One region of the Kitasatospora sp. NPDC048722 genome, then DNA from elsewhere that is predicted to be linked to it. Evidence: riboswitches for the same ligand, from Rfam matches in the RefSeq annotation. Region 1 holds a riboswitch; the other holds the start of a gene.
What was found. A riboswitch is a leader RNA that binds a small molecule or an ion and turns the genes downstream of it on or off. The one in region 1 is predicted to bind glycine.
Positions count from the first base shown of each region.

Region 2: another riboswitch for glycine. It lies ahead of gcvP (aminomethyl-transferring glycine dehydrogenase); the one in region 1 lies ahead of gcvT (glycine cleavage system aminomethyltransferase GcvT).

Region 1 covers NZ_JBEZGX010000035.1:40,512-48,834, forward strand. The annotation lists gene AB0C76_RS24565 (ABC transporter ATP-binding protein) at 1-160, opposite strand, end outside; gene AB0C76_RS24570 (ABC transporter permease) at 157-1,167, opposite strand; gene AB0C76_RS24575 (ABC transporter substrate-binding protein) at 1,267-3,027, opposite strand; gene AB0C76_RS24580 (ABC transporter permease) at 3,080-4,069, opposite strand; gene AB0C76_RS24585 (enhanced serine sensitivity protein SseB C-terminal domain-containing protein) at 4,526-5,449, opposite strand; gene AB0C76_RS24590 (enhanced serine sensitivity protein SseB C-terminal domain-containing protein) at 5,566-6,360, opposite strand; glycine riboswitch at 6,605-6,710, shown strand; gene gcvT (glycine cleavage system aminomethyltransferase GcvT) at 6,942-8,063, shown strand; gene gcvH (glycine cleavage system protein GcvH) at 8,163-8,323, shown strand, end outside.
Region 2 covers NZ_JBEZGX010000097.1:12,877-21,199, forward strand. The annotation lists gene AB0C76_RS39325 (DUF5999 family protein) at 1-99, shown strand, start outside; gene gcvP (aminomethyl-transferring glycine dehydrogenase) at 208-3,108, opposite strand; glycine riboswitch at 3,349-3,452, opposite strand; gene AB0C76_RS39335 (PRC and DUF2382 domain-containing protein) at 3,677-4,693, shown strand; gene AB0C76_RS39340 (MFS transporter) at 4,928-6,424, shown strand; gene AB0C76_RS39345 (DNA polymerase IV) at 6,569-8,020, opposite strand; gene AB0C76_RS39350 (ElyC/SanA/YdcF family protein) at 8,079-8,323, opposite strand, start outside.

The DNA.
Region 1 (8,323 bases):
CGAGGGTTCGGCCCTTCTGCAGGTCGAAGCTGACGCCGTCCACCGAGCGGACCAGGCCGTCGTCGGTGTCGAAGTGGATCCGCAGGTCGCGGACGGAGAGGAACGGGTCGCCGGCCGGGGTCTGCGCGGCGGGCGCCGTGGTCTGCTGGAGCTCGGTCACGAGAGCCTCACCCGGGGGTCGACGAGGGCGTACAGGAGGTCGACCACGAGGTTGCAGGCGACGATGAAGAAGGCGGCGAGCAGGGTGACGCCGAGGATCTTCGGCAGGTCGTTGTCGGCGATCGCCTGGACGGCGAAGGCGCCGACGCCCTGCAGCGAGAAGACCTGTTCGGTGATGAGCGCACCGCCGAGGAGCAGGCCGAGGTCCATGCCGAAGATGGTGACGACGGGGGTGAGCGCGGCGCGCAGCCCGTGCCGGGTGACGACCTTGCGCTCGACCAGGCCCTTGGCCCGGGCGGTGCGGATGTAGTCCTCGCTCATCGTCTCCAGCATCCCGGCGCGGGTGAGCCGGGCGTAGAGCGCGGAGTAGAGGAAGGCCAGCGAGATCCACGGGAGGATCAGGTTGCGGGCCCACATGATCGGGTCGTCGCCGAAGCCGACGTACTGGAGGTTGTCCAGGATCGGCCACTCGTAGCTGAAGACCGTGAGCAGCAGCGCACCGGTGAAGAAGACCGGCAGCGAGACGCCGGCGAGCGAGATGCCCATCGCGATGCGGTCGAAGACCGAGCGCGGCTTGAGGGCGGAGATGACGCCGGTGGTGACGCCGGAGACCAGCCAGAGCACGGCCGCGCCGATCGCCAGGGAGAGCGTGATGGGGATGCGCTTGGTGAGCTCGGGCCAGACCTCCAGGTGGTTCTTGAAGGAGTAGCCGAAGCACGGGACGTGGCAGGTGACCGGGTCCGGGCCGAACTTGTACTCGGCGCCGCCGACCAGGCCCTTCAGGAAGTTCCAGTACTGGGTGTACAGCGGCTGGTCGAACCCGAGGTTCTTCTTGACGGCCGCGATCGCCTCGGGCGACGGGTTCTTCCCGACGTACTGGGCGGCCAGCTGGTCGGCGGTCTCGCCGGCGATGCGCGGGAGCAGGAAGAAGATCGCGAAGGTGACCGCGCTGACCACCAGCAGCAGTACGACGGCCGCGAAGATCCTGCGGATGATGTAGGCAAACACAGTTGGGCGGCTCCGGCGGCCCGCCACCGTCCGGGGTCTTCCGGACGGTGGCGGGCGCCGCTGCCTTCACCTGCCTTCAGGGATGCGGAGCCAGGCTCTTTACTTGGTGGTGCCGATGTTCAGGTAGTCGTACTCGCCGGAGAAGGCCGACGTGGAGACCAGGTTGGTGGCGTTGTCCGGGCGGTACAGGAAGACCTTGAAGTCGGTCAGCGGGACGTAGACGGCCTGGTCCATGATCTTCTTGTCGATCTCGCCGTAGATCTTCTCGCGGGCCGACTGGTCGGTGTTCGCGATGGCCTGGTCCAGCAGCTTGTTGATGTCGGGGTCGTTCAGCTGGGCCAGGTTGCTGTTGCCGGAGGCCTTGATGGCGCGGCCGTCGGCGATCTGCTGGAGGAAGCCGTAGCCGGTCGGCCAGTCGGCGCCCCACTGCATCATCATCAGGCCGATGTTGTGGTCCTTGGTGAACTGCGGCGCACCGGCGTTGTCCGAGAAGTACTTGCCCTGCGGGTACTTCTGGATCTCGACGTTGATGTTGATCTTCTTCAGCGCGGCCTGGATGGCGGTCGCGGCCTGGACCTCCGGGTCACGCTCGGTGCGGGCGGAGATCACGGTGCTGAAGCCGTCCGGCTTGCCGCAGGCCTTGAGGGCCTCCTTGGCCTTGTCCAGGTCGCCCTTGTTGTCCTTGGTCGCCCAGGTGTCGAAGTCCTGGTGGCCCGGGATGTCCGGCGGGAGCACGGTGCTGGCGATCTGGCCGCGGATCGGGCCGCCGAGCACGGTCTGCACCGAGGCCTTGTCGATCGCGTACTGGACGGCCTTGCGGCACTCGATGTTGTCGAACGGCGCGACCTGGGTGTTGATCGCGGTGTAGACCAGACGGCCGCCGTAGGCGTTGTCGCTGCTGGCCTTGAGCTTGGAGTTCTGCAGGATCTGCGCCTGGGTCTGCGGGTCGACGCCGCCGCCGACCAGGTCGACCTGGGCGTTGCCCGCGATCAGGTCCTTGTCGATGGTGGACTGCTCCATGCCCATCTTGACCACGATCTTGTCCGCGAGCTGCTTGCGGATCGGGTCGGTGCTCGCGTCCCAGTTGGTGTTCGGCACCAGGGTGAGCTGCTTGCCGTCGTCGTAGGACTCGAACTTGTAGGTGCCCGAGGAGACCACGTGCTTCACGTAGCCGGCGCCGTCGTCCTTGGCCTGCGGGACCGGGACCGTCTGCGGGGCACTGACCAGGTAGTCGAAGTCCGCGAACGGCTGCTTCAGGTGGAAGACGATGGTCAGGTCGTCCGGGGTCTCGATCGAGTTCAGGCCGCCTTCCTTGTCCTTGTACGGACCCTGGTAAGGCGTGGCGTTGTCGACCAGCAGGTCGTGGAAGTAGGTCGGGCCGTTGGAGTTCACGTCCGGCGCGAAGTTGGAGCGCTCGACGGCGTACTTGACGTCCTTCGAGGTGATCGCGGAGCCGTCGTCGTACTTCAGGCCGGGGCGCAGCTTGTACGTCCAGGTCAGGCCGTCGGCGCTGGGCTGGCCGAGGCCGGCCGCGAGGTCCGGGACCAGCTTGTTGCCCTGCGCGCCGGGGCCCGGGGCGAAGGTGGTCAGCGGACGCCCGTACAGGCGCGAGAAGTTGTAGATGTAGGCGTAGTACGTGTTGCCCGGGTCGAAGGAGTCCGGGGTGCCCTTCATCTCGTAGGTGACCGTCCCGCCCTTCTTGTCCGAGGCGTTGACGACCCCCTTGGTGGCGGCGTCGGCGCCACCGCCGGCCGCGCCGGTGGACGAGCCACCCGAACTCTTGCTGGACGTGCATCCGGTCACGACGAGGACTGCGGCAGCTGCCACCGCGGTCAGCGCGACGGTACGGGACCTACGCATGGGTGAGATCAACCCCTTGAGGATGTGGAGAGTGGAGGTGTCTGACGCTCGGTCAGTTGCTCTTGGGATCGAGGGCGTCACGCAGCCCGTCGCCGAGCAGGTTGAAGGCGAGCACGGTGAGGAAGATCGCCAGACCGGGAACCACCATGTACTGGGGGTCCACCTGGTAGTACTTGATCGCGTCGTTGAGCATGCCGCCCCACGAGGACTGGGGGGGCTGGATGCCGACGCCGAGGAAGCTGAGACCGGCCTCGAAGAGGATGTTGGTCGGGATCAGCAGGGTCGAGTAGACCAGGATCGGACCGACCAGGTTCGGCAGCAGTTCCTTGAAGAGGATGAACGGGCCGCGGGCGCCGAGGCTGCGCGCGGCGTGCACGAACTCCCGCTCGCGCAGCGACAGCGTCTGTCCGCGCACGATCCGGCCCATGTAGGGCCAGTTGAAGAAGCCGATCACGAAGATCAGCACCAGGAGGTGCAGCGGCAGGCCGTGCAGACCGAACGCGCCGCCCTGCAGCGAGGTCGAGATCGCGATCGCGAAGAGCAGCAGCGGGAACGCGAGGAATACGTCCATGATGCGGCTGATCAACGTGTCCACCCAGCCGCCGTAGTAGCCGGCCATGACGCCGAGCACGGTGCCGATGGTGTTGGACAGCAGCGTCGCGCCGAAGGCGACCAGCAGCGAGACCCAGGAGCCCTCGATGACGCGGGAGAGCAGGTCGCGGCCGGTGAGGGGGTCGACGCCGAGCGGGTGGTCCCAGCTCATGCCGCCCCAGTCCCCGAGCGGCAGGCCGCCGAGGTTGGCGTCCAGCAGGTCCTGGTTGAAGGCGTCCGGATCGAGGCCGAACAACCCTTCTATCGGCTTGGCCAGCACGGCGAGCACGATCAGCAGGATCACGACGACGCCGCCGACGACGGCCAGTTTGTCCCGTTTGAAACGGGTCCAGGCGATCTGGCCGAGGGAGCGGCCCTCGATCTTCTTGGCCGGGCTCTCGGGGGCGGCTGCCTCCGGATCGTTCCCGGCGGTGGTGACGGATGCGGTCATGTCAGTAGGTCCCCTCGCCGACGGTGGCCGGCCCACGGGTGCCGGTCGCCGGCTTCGGCGGTGCGGCTATGCGGACGTGCGGAGGTGCTAAGGAGCGGGGTTTCGCGGCAGTGCGTCGTGCACGGGGCACTGCCACCACGCGGGATGGGCGTCGCGTGGCTGGAGCGGTCGGCGTGCGCGTTCACCTTTGTGGGGTTCCGATTTCGCGCGGTGCGTTGCGCAGAACTCTCTGCCATCCGAACTGGCTTGCGCCAGCCCTGCCAAGCGACAGATGCCCAACTGTGATCTGCGTGCATGCACCTCCACGATCATCGGCATATCCCTCTTCACATGGGCGTGATAACCATGTCAAGATGCCTGACACCAGCAGCCGCGAAGTCGTCCGGAAAACGCCGAAGCCGACCTGACGCAAAGTCAAGTCGGCTTCTGGAATTGGATTTTGGCGGGTTTAGCGGTTCAGCGCCCCGGGTAGCCGGGCCACGGCCGCTGGGGCGGCTGCGGCTGCCCGTGCCAGCCCGGCCCGGTCTGCTGCGGGTAGTACGGCGGGGCCTGGTGGCCCGGCGGCGGCACCGGCGGGTAGGCGCCGGTCGGCCGGCCGAGCCCGGCCGCCTCGCGGTCGTAGAACGGCCGCGCCCTGGCCCGCATCCACAGCGCCACCGGGTCGTACTCGTCCGCCATCGCCACCGTGGACACCGCCAGCCCCTCCGGGGCCACCGCGATCGCCCGCTGCATCAGCGCGCGCACCGCCTCCACGGCCGGCGGGGAGCTGTCGTACAGGTCCAGCCCGATGGCCAGGTACGGTTCGCCCACGGCCGGCTGCACCCAGGCCCGGCGCAGCGCCCGGACGGCCCGCACCTCGGTCGCCTGGTGCTCCAGCAGCGCGAAGAACTGCTGGGCGTTCACCTGAGGCTCGCTGAGCCTCAGCGGCCCGGCCGGCAGCCGGTCCAGGCCCGCCGCGATCCGCCGCAGGTCCGCCCACGGCACGCCGACCCCGCCGCCCGGGGCGTGCGGGTTCAGCCACAGGCCCCAGCGGGTGCGGTACAGCGACGCGGCGATCTCGCGCCCGGAGACGACCTCGTGGGCGCGCGCCCAGCCGGAGGCCGCCAGCTGCTCGGGGGAGGTGACGGCCGGCGCGTAGCCGTGGCCGCTGATCTCCATGTTCCCGTATTGGGCGTCCGGGCTGCCCGGGGTGCCGTGCCACAGCAGCATCCAGACCTGGCCCTCGGCCAGGGCGCGGAGCAGTTGCTCGTACGCCTCGTAGCGCTCCGGCGCGACCTCGCGCAGCGCGCGCTCCAGCGCGCCCGGATCCGCGCCGGGGCGTCCGGCCGGTGCCTGGCCCCAGGGCCCCGGTGCACCACCGGACACCGCTCCCGCACTCATGCGCCCACCTCGCCGCGCCTCTTTCCTCACCTGCCGCCGGCCCGTCGGCCGTCTGCACGCACCCTATGGCGCGGCACCGGCCGACGCCACGGCGACGTGCCTACGAACGAACCCCGTCACACCCGCGCGTAGAACGGCAGCACCCGGGTGAGCAGCCACTCGACCACCGGATCGTCGGCGAGGTCGAGCAGCACGAGGTGGACGCCGCCGGGCAGCGGCGCGGTTCCCAGCGCGCGGCCGAGCGCCTCGTTCACCGCCGCCGGGTCGGCCGGGGCGGCCGGGTCCAGCTGCACGCCGATGAACATCACGGTCGGCTCGCCCTCGATGCTCGCGAGCGCGCGGCGGGCGGTCAACACTCCCGGCAGGGCCGCGAGTTCGGCGCGGCAGACGGCCAGGAAGTGCTCCGGGTCCTCCCCCGGCACGGGCTCGCGCAGCGCGACCCGGCCGCCGGTCGGCGCCGCGGGGTCCTCCCAGCGGTCCTCGCGCGGACCGCGGCGCAGCTCGGCGACGCCCTGCGGCGGCACCGGGATGCCCACCGCCGCCTCGGGGTTGACGGCGATCCCGACGCCCAGCGGCAGCCCGCGGGCGAACTCCCAGGCCGGGGCGATCGCGAACGCCATCCCCGGCGCCTGCTGGAGGAACACCTCCTGCGAGGAGAAGACCGGGACGTACGGCTCGCCGCCCAGCTCGATCGTCGGCAGGTCCAGCGACTGCCCCTGCGGGTCGCCCCCGGCGGGCAGCGGGATCCACACCTGGCTGCGGGCCAGTACCTCGACCACCCGCGGCGTCGCGCCCGGATCGCCCAGCGCGGCGGTGAGCACCTGCTCCAGCTCGTTGGCCGGCCAGGCCCCGCCCGGCGGCGGCGTGTCCGGGCCGCCCCACCCCTGCTGCTGCTCCACCGGGTACCCCATGCGCCCCTGTACCGCCCTCTGCCGGTCGGCCGCCCACTGCTGCCGACGCGCAGCAGTCTAGGGTCTGCCGTCGATGTCAACGCCGCACGGCCGGCGGGACATCGGCGGCAGACCCCGGGGGCGCGCGTTCCCCTGCGTGTCGTGTGACCGGGTCCCCCCTCCCATCGGTGCCGCGGACGTGCCATGATGTGCGCGTCCGACGGCGTCGTGCGCAGTCGGCCCCACCAACTCCATACCGGCCGCTCGAACCCGCGCGGGAGAGTCCGGAGTGCCCCGTCTGGCGGCACGGCCGGCGCCGAAGGAGCAAGTCCTCCCCGGAATCTCTCAGGCCCCCCTACCGCACGGGTTAGGCACATCTGGAAAGCGGCGCACGGCCTGTCGTGCGTCCACCCACGGTGCAAGCCGCCATTCTGTCCGGAAAGCTGGAAACAGCAACGGGCCGCTGCGCGGTGAAGCTCTCAGGTTCGACGACAGATGGGGAGACCCACGCCGCCGCATGCCCGCGCGCAGGAGTCGGTCCCCGAGCGGGTCCGGTCCGGCGCGTGCACCCCTGAGTGCCCAGACCGAGGAGTTCCCAGGCCATGTCGTCCCTCCGCCTCACCGCGCTCGACGCGCTGCACCGCGCCCTCGGCGCGACCATGACCGACTTCGCCGGCTGGGACATGCCGCTGCGTTACGGCAGCGAGCGCGAGGAGCACCTCGCGGTCCGCACCAAGGCCGGTCTGTTCGACCTGTCCCACATGGGCGAGATCACCGTGACCGGCCCCCAGGCCGGCGAGATGCTGGACCACGCGCTGGTCGGCTTCGTCTCCGCCCTCGGCGTGCTGCGCGCCCGCTACACCATGATCTGCGCCGAGGACGGCGGCATCCTGGACGACCTGATCGTCTACCGCCTGCGCGAGGACTCCTTCCTCGTCGTCGCCAACGCCTCCAACGCCCAGCTGGTGCTGGACGAGCTGATCGCCCGCGCCAAGGGCTTCGACGCCGTCGTCACCGACGACCGCGACACCTACGCGCTGATCGCCGTCCAGGGCCCGGAGTCCACCGCGATCCTCGCGAAGACCACCGAGGCCGACCTCCCCGGCCTGAAGTACTACGCGATCCTCCCGGCCCGGGTGGCCGACCGGGACGTGCTGCTCGCCCGCACGGGCTACACCGGCGAGGACGGCTTCGAGATCTTCTGCGCCCCGGCCGACGCCGAGACGGTCTGGCAGGCGCTGACCGCCGCCGGCGAGGGCCACGGCCTGGTGCCGTGCGGCCTGTCCTGCCGCGACACCCTGCGCCTGGAGGCGGGCATGCCGCTGTACGGGCACGAGCTCTCCACCGACCTGACCCCGTTCGACGCCGGCCTCGGCCGGGTCGTCCGCTTCGACAAGACCACCAACGACGGCGCCTTCGTCGGCCGCAAGGCGCTGGAGAAGGCCGCCGCCGAGGCGGAGGCGAACCCGCCGCGCGTCCTGGTCGGCCTGGTCTCCGAGGGCAAGCGCGTGCCGCGCGCCGAGTACACCGTGGTCTCCGCCGACGGGGCCCCGATCGGCCGGATCACCTCGGGCGCGCCGTCCCCGACGCTGGGCAAGCCGATCGCGATCGCCTACGTCGACGCGGCCCACGCCGCCCCCGGCACCGCCGTCGCGGTGGACGTACGCGGCAGGCACGAGCCGGTCGAGGTCGTCGCCCTGCCGTTCTACAAGCGCGCCCGCTGAGGATCTTCCCGGGCCCTCGGTCACCACTGATCCGCGACGAAGCCGTCCGCGCGGCGGCCCGCTTCGTCGTACCCGCTTCCCATCCTGGAGAATGACGCCATGAGCAACCCCCAGCACCTGCAGTACACCAAGGAGCACGAGTGGCTGACGGCCGCCGAGGACGGTGTCTCGACGGTCGGCATCACCAAGCACGCCGCGGACGCGCTCGGTGACATCGTCTACGTGCAGCTGCCCGAGGTCGGCGACGAGGTGACCGCCGG
Region 2 (8,323 bases), on a different contig from region 1:
CTGCTCTGCAACGGCGTCCTCATGTTCGAGGACACCGGAGAGCTGCTGCCCGACGGCCGGGTGATCGCACCGCGCCGCCCGGTCGCCCACGCGGCCTGACCCGCGGTCCGACCGCACGCACCACCAGCGGGGCAGCCCACGAGAACGGGGCAGGGCCCCGGCGAACGTACCGCCGGGGCCCTGCCGCTCACGCCTGCCGGATCCGGCTCAGACGCCGTACTCGTCCAGCGGCGGGCACGAGCAGACCAGGTTGCGGTCGCCGTACGCGCCGTCGATCCGGCTGACCGGCGGCCAGTACTTGTCCGCCGGGTTCACGCCCGCCGGGAAGACGGCCTCCTGCCGCGAGTAGCCGTGCGCCCAGTCGCCGGCCAGCGTGGCGGCGGTGTGCGGGGCGTTGCACAGCGGGTTGTCGTCCGCCGCCCACTCGCCCGATCCGACCTTGTCGATCTCGGCGCGGATCGCGATCATCGTGTCGCAGAACCGGTCGATCTCGTGCAGGTCCTCGGACTCGGTCGGCTCGATCATCAGCGTGCCGGCCACCGGGAACGACATCGTCGGCGCGTGGAAGCCGTAGTCGATCAGGCGCTTGGCGATGTCGTCCACCGTCACGCCCGTCTCCTTGGTGAGCGGACGCAGGTCGATGATGCACTCGTGCGCGACCAGCCCGCCCGGCCCGGTGTAGAGCACCGGGAAGTGCGGGGCCAGGCGCTTGGCGATGTAGTTGGCGTTCAGCACGGCGACCTGGGTCGCGTGCTTGAGGCCCTCGCCGCCCATCAGCCGGACGTACGCCCAGGAGATCGGCAGGATCGCGGCCGAGCCCCACGGCGCCGCCGAGATCGGGCCGACACCGGTGGCCGGGCCGGCCTCCTCCTGCAGCGGGTGGTTCGGCAGGTACGGCGCCAGGTGGGCGCGCACCGCGACCGGGCCGACGCCCGGGCCGCCACCGCCGTGCGGGATGCAGAAGGTCTTGTGCAGGTTCAGGTGCGAGACGTCCGCGCCGAACTTGCCCGGCTTGGCGAGGCCGACCAGGGCGTTCAGGTTGGCGCCGTCGACGTACACCTGGCCGCCCGCCTCGTGCACCAGGGCGCAGATCTGGGTGATCTCGGTCTCGTACACGCCGTGGGTGGACGGGTAGGTGACCATCAGCACCGACAGGCTGTCACGGTGCTTCTCGATCTTGGCCTTCAGGTCCTCGACGTCCACGTCGCCGTCGGCGAGGGTCTTCACCACGACGACCCGCATGCCGGCCATCACGGCGGAGGCCGCGTTGGTGCCGTGCGCGGAGGACGGGATCAGGCAGACGTCGCGCTGGGTGTCGCCGTTGGCGTGGTGGTAGGCACGGACGGCCAGCAGGCCGGCCAGCTCGCCCTGCGAACCGGCGTTCGGCTGGATCGAGACGGCGTCGTAGCCGGTCACCTCGACCAGCTGCTGCTCCAGCTGGCGGATCAGGGTCAGGTAGCCCTGGGCCTGGTCGATCGGCGCGAACGGGTGCAGCTGGCCGAACTCCGGCCAGGTCACCGGCTCCATCTCGGTGGTCGCGTTGAGCTTCATGGTGCAGGAGCCCAGCGGGATCATGCCGCGGTCCAGCGCGTAGTCCCGGTCCGACAGGCGGCGCAGGTAGCGCAGCATGGCGGTCTCCGAGCGGTGGCTGTGGAAGACCGGGTGGGTGAGGTAGTCGTCCTCGCGCAGCAGCGCGGCGGGCAGCGCGTCGGCGGTCTCGGCGGCCTCGACGGCGGGCACGCCGAACGCGGCCCAGACGCCGGCCAGGTGCTCGCGGGTGGTGGTCTCGTCGGTGGAGACCGAGATCCGGTCCTCGCCGTCCTGGTACAGGTTGATGCCGTTGGCGCGGGCGGCGGCGGCGATCTCGGCGGCGCGGCCCGGGACGACGGCGGTGACGGTGTCGAAGAACTCGCCGTGCAGCAGCTCGACGCCGCCGGCCCGCAGGCCCTCGGCGAGGGCGGCGGCGTAGCGGTGGGTGCGGCGGGCGATGTCGGCCAGGCCGTCCGGGCCGTGGTAGACGGCGTACATCGAGGCCATGACGGCGAGCAGCACCTGGGCGGTGCAGATGTTGCTGGTGGCCTTCTCGCGGCGGATGTGCTGCTCGCGGGTCTGCAGCGCCAGGCGGTAGGCGCGGTTGCCGTCCGAGTCGACGGAGACGCCGACCAGGCGGCCGGGCAGCGAGCGGGCGTACTCGGCGCGCACCGACAGGTAGCCGGCGTGCGGGCCGCCGAAGCCCATCGGCACGCCGAAGCGCTGCGAGGTGCCGCAGGCGATGTCGGCGCCGAGCGAGCCGGGCGACTTGAGCAGGGTCAGCGCCAGCAGGTCGGCGGCGACCGCGACGATCGCGCCGAGGCCGTGGGCCTGCTCGATGACGGGGGCGAGGTCGCGCACGACACCGGTGGCGCCCGGGTACTGGAGCAGCACGCCGAAGACGCCGCGCTCGGCGATCTCGGCCGGGATGCCCTCGGAGAGGTCCGCGACGACGACCTCGACACCGGTCGGCACGGCGCGGGTGTTGATCACCGCGACGGTCTGCGGCAGGGTCTCGGCGTCGACGAGGAACACGCCGCCCTTGACCTTGGTGACGCGGCGGGCCAGCGCCATCGCCTCGGCGGCGGCGGTGCCCTCGTCGAGCAGCGAGGAGCCCGAGGTGGGCAGGCCGGTCAGGTCGGAGACCAGGGTCTGGAAGTTGAGCAGCGCCTCCAGGCGGCCCTGCGAGATCTCCGGCTGGTACGGGGTGTACGCGGTGTACCAGGCCGGGTTCTCCAGGACGTTGCGCAGGATCACCGGCGGGGTGAAGGTGCCGTAGTAGCCCAGGCCGATCATCGGCTGGAGCACCTGGTTGCGGCCGGCCAGCTCGCGCAGCTCCGCGAGGACCTGGGCCTCGCTGCGGCCGGCGGGCAGGTCCAGACCCGTGATGGAACGGATCGCCTCGGGCACGGCGGTGGCGGCGAGCTCGTCCAGCGAGCCGTAGCCGACCTGCGCCAGCATCTTCTCCTGCGCGGCGGCGTCGGGGCCGATGTGGCGGTTCTCGAAGGGGCTGGCCTGCTCGAGCTCGGTGAGGGTGACGGCGCCGCTCGGGCGTCCCGCGTTCGACTGGGCGTTCATGGTGGTCGAGGCCTCCTGGTCACGGACCGGCGGGGGTACGCACGCCGGTCGGCCTGCACCGCTGCGGACAGCGGGTGGGCCTGGTGGCGGGCGGACCCGACAGGCCTCCCCCTCTGTCATCGGGACCTGAGAGCTTCGCCCGCGCGGCGCGCTGTGGGCGCTCCGCCGGCTTGCACCGTCGGTGAGGGTGGTGGCCGTCGGCTCCCTCGCCGGCGGTCCTGCCCTGCTTTCCAGAGTGACCTATCCCACACGGTACGGATGCCTGAGAGATTCCGGGGAGGAGTTGCTCCTTCGGCGCCCCGACCAGCGGTTTTCGCCTTCGGGGACTCTCCCGAGCGGGCTCGGCGGTCGCGGCCCAGGGTACCAGCGGGAGCCCGTTCGATCACGGGTGTGTCCGGTCACCCGGGGTCTACGCGCGTCCCCCGAACGGCCCACCCCGCAGCCCGTCCGGACGCATCCCGCTCGCGGCCGTCCGGTTGATGGCTTTTGGTGTGAAGTGGCGGACGGCACGGGTGCTCCGGCCGCCGTCCTGCGGGAGTTCCGCAGGCGCAGCGCACTGGAGGAAAGAGTGCAAACCGATATCGACCCCCGCGACCTCATCGGCCACAAGGCGGTCGACCGCAACGGAGACAAGATCGGCACGGTTGACGAGGTGTACCTGGACGACGCCACCGGCCAGCCCGAGTGGGCCGCCGTCCGCACCGGCATCTTCGGCCGGGACGCCTTCGTCCCGCTCACCACGAGCGAGTTCTCCGGCGACGAGCTCCGCGTGCCGTACGACAAGTCGCTGGTCAAGGAGTCGCCGGACTTCGGCGTCGGCCAGCACCTGTCGCCGGCCCAGGAGCTCCAGCTCTACCGCTACTACGGCCTCGACACCCCGGCGAACGGCCGGCCGGTGAACGGCGACGCCGGACCGCCGAAGCCCGACCTCGACTTCGGCACCGCCGCGGCCGCCGCCACGACGACCGTCGCCCCCATGACCACGACCACCCTCACCGCCGCTCCCACCACGACCGCCCCGGAGGCCCACGTGCGGACCCTCAGCACCCCCGCGCCGACAGCCGCCCCGATGGCGGCCGCGACCACGACCGCCCAACCACCCGCCCAGTCCAGGCCCCAGAGCGCTCCGGCGACCGGGGCGCCGTCCGCCCCCAGTGGCCCGGTCGAGATCACCTGCCGCGAGGAGCGGCTGGACATCACCACCGAGTGGCACGTACTGGGCACGGCGAAGCTGCGCAAGTACGTGACGAGCGAGCAGGTCGAGCGCCGGGTCCCGGTGGTCCGCGAACGCGTCCGGGTGGAGCGGATGCCGGTGGGCGACGCCGAGCGGGCGACCCTCACCGAGAAGGAGATCGCCGAGGCGGTGGAGGAGGTCACCCTGCGCGAGGAGCGCCCGGTGGTCCGCAAGTACCTCGCCCCGATCGAGCGGGTCCGCCTCGTCGTCGAGCGCTACACGGCGGAGGAGGTCATCCACGACGAACTCCGCCGCGAGAACGTCGAGGTCCACGACGACACCCCCGCCACCCCCGCCACCCCCGCCACCCCCGCCACCCCCAACGGCCCTTCCCTCCGCCCCATGTCCTGACCAGCGCCACCCAAAGGCTCCCGGCCCCACCGGGAGCCTTTGCCATGCCCGCCGGCTCCCTGCAGCCACCTGTCCCTCCGCCACACCGCACCCACCCCCGGCCCGCCGCGGGCACCCCCACCCCCACCCGACGACCCCCCTTTGCCAAACCTTAACCACTCGATATTTGACACTCTGAAGTATCTCCCTGCATGGTTATTTCAGTTCATTCACTATGTACGGGAGGAAGCAACCGTGAGTGAGGCACCACAGCCCACCACCGCGGCCGAGAAGCAGAGCACCACCCGGGTCCTGCCGGCCCTCATCCTGGCGATGCTGTCGTTCAGCGTGGTGCAGACCGCGGTCGTCCCGATCCTGCCGTCGCTGGCCAAGGAACTGGACGTCTCCGGCTCCAACATCACCTGGCTGATGACCGCCAACCTGCTCTCCGCCGCCGTGCTGACTCCCCTCCTGGGCCGCTTCGGCGACCTCCGGGGCCGCAAGCCGATGCTGCTGATCTCGCTGGCCGGTCTGGTCGCCGGTTCGGCGCTCGCCGTCAGCACCCACTCGTTCAGCCTGCTGATCATCGCCCGCGTCCTCCAGGGCGCCGGCGGTGGCGTGATGCCGCTGGCGATCAGCATCGTCCGCGACGAGCTGCCCAAGCAGAAGGTGACCGGCGGCGTCGCCGCCATCAGCGCCTCGATGGGCGTCGGCTCCGGCCTCGGCCTGGTGGCCACCGGTCTCCTGCTGGAGCACTGGAACTACAAGTCGATCTTCTGGATGGGCCTCGTCTTCGGCCTGATCGCCGTCGCCCTGGTCGCCTTCCGCGTCCCGTCCGACCCGGTGACCGACAAGGAGGGCGGCGCCGACCCGCTCGGCGCCCTCACCCTGGCCGGCTGGCTCTCCGCCCTGCTGGTCGCGGTCAGCCAGGGCAACCACTGGGGCTGGACCTCCACCAAGACCCTCGGCCTGTTCGCCGTCGCCGCCGTCGTGGCCCTGATCTGGGGCGTCGTCGAGGTCAAGGTCGCGCACCCGCTCGTGGACCTGAGCATGATGTCCCGTCCCGCGGTCGCCTTCACCAACCTGGCCGGCCTGCTGATCGGCTTCGGCATGTACGGCTCGTTCATGGTCATCAGCAACTTCGCCCAGACCCCCGAGAAGCTCGCCCACTACGGCTTCACCGCCACCGTGCTGCACGCCGGCATCATGCTGCTGCCGTCCGCCATCGGCTCGATGGTGGCCGCCCCGGTCGGCGCCATGCTGATCGCCCGCCGCGGCCCGCGCCTGCCGCTGGTCCTCGGTGGCGTCCTCGGCGCCGTCGCGATGGCCTACCTGGCGCTGCGCCACAGCCACGAGGGCGACATCTACACCGCCTCCGCCATCTTCGGTCTCGGCATCGGCCTCGCCTTCGCCGCGATGCCGGCGTACATCAACGGCGCCGTCCCGGTCGAGCAGAGCGGCATCGCCAACGGCATGAACTCCGTGCTGCGCACCGTCGGCGGCGCGATCGGCACCGCCGTGATGACCGCCATCCTGACCGGCGACACCATGAAGCTCCCGATCAAGATCCCGGTGCAGCTGCCGACCCTGGACGCCTACAAGCACGCGTTCTGGACCACCGCCGTGGTCTGCATCATCGCCGGTGTCGTGCCGTTCCTGATCCGCACCGTCAAGTCCTCCGCCGCGGTCACCGCCCCCGGTGCCCAGGCGGGGCAGATCCCCAGCGACGAGCTGGTCAAGACCGACGCCTGACGAGGCGTCCGCCCCCGTGCTCAGGGACAGGGCGCGGGGGCCCGGGCCTCACGCGGTCGGGAGGGCATCGCGACCGCCCGAGGCCCGGTAACGGAATGCGGCCCCACCTGGTACTCCCCTTCCAGGTGGGGCCGCAACGCGTTCTCAGCCCTCCTCCTCGGCCTCTTCCCCACCGACCTCACCGCCCCCATCGCCGCCGTCGCCCCCGTCACCGAACCGCCGACCGCCCCAGTCCTCGCCCTCGACCAGCGGCAGCGGCCGGGCCGGCTCCAGGTCGGGATCGTCCACCGAGAAGGTCCGCACCCGCCCCGGCTCGCTCCACGGCGTCTCGAAGCGCACGGTCACCCGCCCGACACCACTGCCCTGCACCCACCCGGGCCCGTACTCCGCGTGGTGGACGTCCTGCCCGGGCATCCAGCGCCGCAGGGCGGGCTCCTCCGGCCCCTCCGCGGCCCCCACGCCCTCCTCCCCGGTCCGTTCGAGCGCGGCCTCCTCCCGGACGGCCTGGGCGAACAGGTCCTCCTGGGTGTAGTCGGCGAGCTGCGAGACCCCGACGCCGAGCAGCCGCACCCCGCCCGTGATGTCCACCTGGGACGCCAGCCGGCGCGCCGTCTCGGTGATCACCGTCTCGTCGTCCGTCGGCCCGCGCAGCGTCTCCGAGCGGGTGAGCGTCGAGAAGTCGAAGCGGCGGACCTTGAGCACCACCGTCCGCCCCGACCGCCCCGCGGCCCGCAGCCGCCGCACGCACCGGGCGGCCAGCACCTCGACCTCGCGCAGCACGCGGTCCCGGTCGGCGAGGTCCACCTCGAAGGTGTCCTCCACCGACACCGATTTGGCGTCCTGATCGGCCACCACGGGCCGGTCGTCCAGCCCTATCGACATGGCGTAGATGCCGCTGCCGTGGGCCTTCCCGACCAGTTGGACGAGCTCCGCCTCCCCCGCGTCGGTGAGATCGGCCACCGTGACCAACCCGGCCCGCCGCAGCACCTGCTCGGTGGCCGGCCCGATCCCGGGCAGCGCCCGCACCGGCATCGGGCCGAGCACGGCCCGCTCCTGCCCTGGCTCGATCAGCACCAGCCCGTCCGGCTTGGCCCGCTCGGAGGCGATCTTCGCCATCAGCTTGGACCCGGCGGCGCCGACCGACCCGGTCACCCCGGTGTGCCGACGGATGTCGGCCCGCAGGTCCTCCGCGAGCGCCAGCACCAGCCGCTCCCCGGTCTGGTGGTCCGCCCCCCTCAGGGCCGGGCCGTACGGGCCGGCCTCCAGATCGACGAACGCCTCGTCCAGGCTCAGCGGCTGCACCAGCGGCGACAGCTCCCGCAGCAGGCGCATGACGATGTCGCTGACCTGCCGGTAGGCCTCGAACCGCCCGGTCAGGAAGGCGGCGTTCGGGCACAACCGGCGCGCCTGCGCCGTCGGCATCGCCGAGTGCACCCCGAACTTCCTCGCCTCGTACGACGCGGTGGAGACGACCCCCCGCCCGCCCACCCCGCCGACGATCACCGGTTTGCCACGCAGGCTCGGCTTGGCCGCCTGCTCCACCGCCGCGAAGAAGGCGTCCATGTCGAGGTGGATGATGCTCGGCAGTGATCGCACGCGCCGATCATGCCGCACGGGTCCGACAGTGCGTGCGAACCCGGCCGCGCCGCCGCCGCTACCCCTTGGCTGCCTGCGCCAGCGCCTTCGGGATCCCGTCCTCCTTGGGCCCGAGGAACACCGGGTCCGGCCGCGTCCAGGCACTCAGCGCCGCCTTGCCTGCCCCCGGGATCTCCCGCAGGCCGCCGTACAGCCACGTCACGTCGTGCAGCTCCGGCACCCCGACGGCGTACGACTCGATCCCGGCCGCCCGGCACAGCGCCAGCGCCCGCCTGACGTGGAAGTCCTGGCTCACCAGCACCG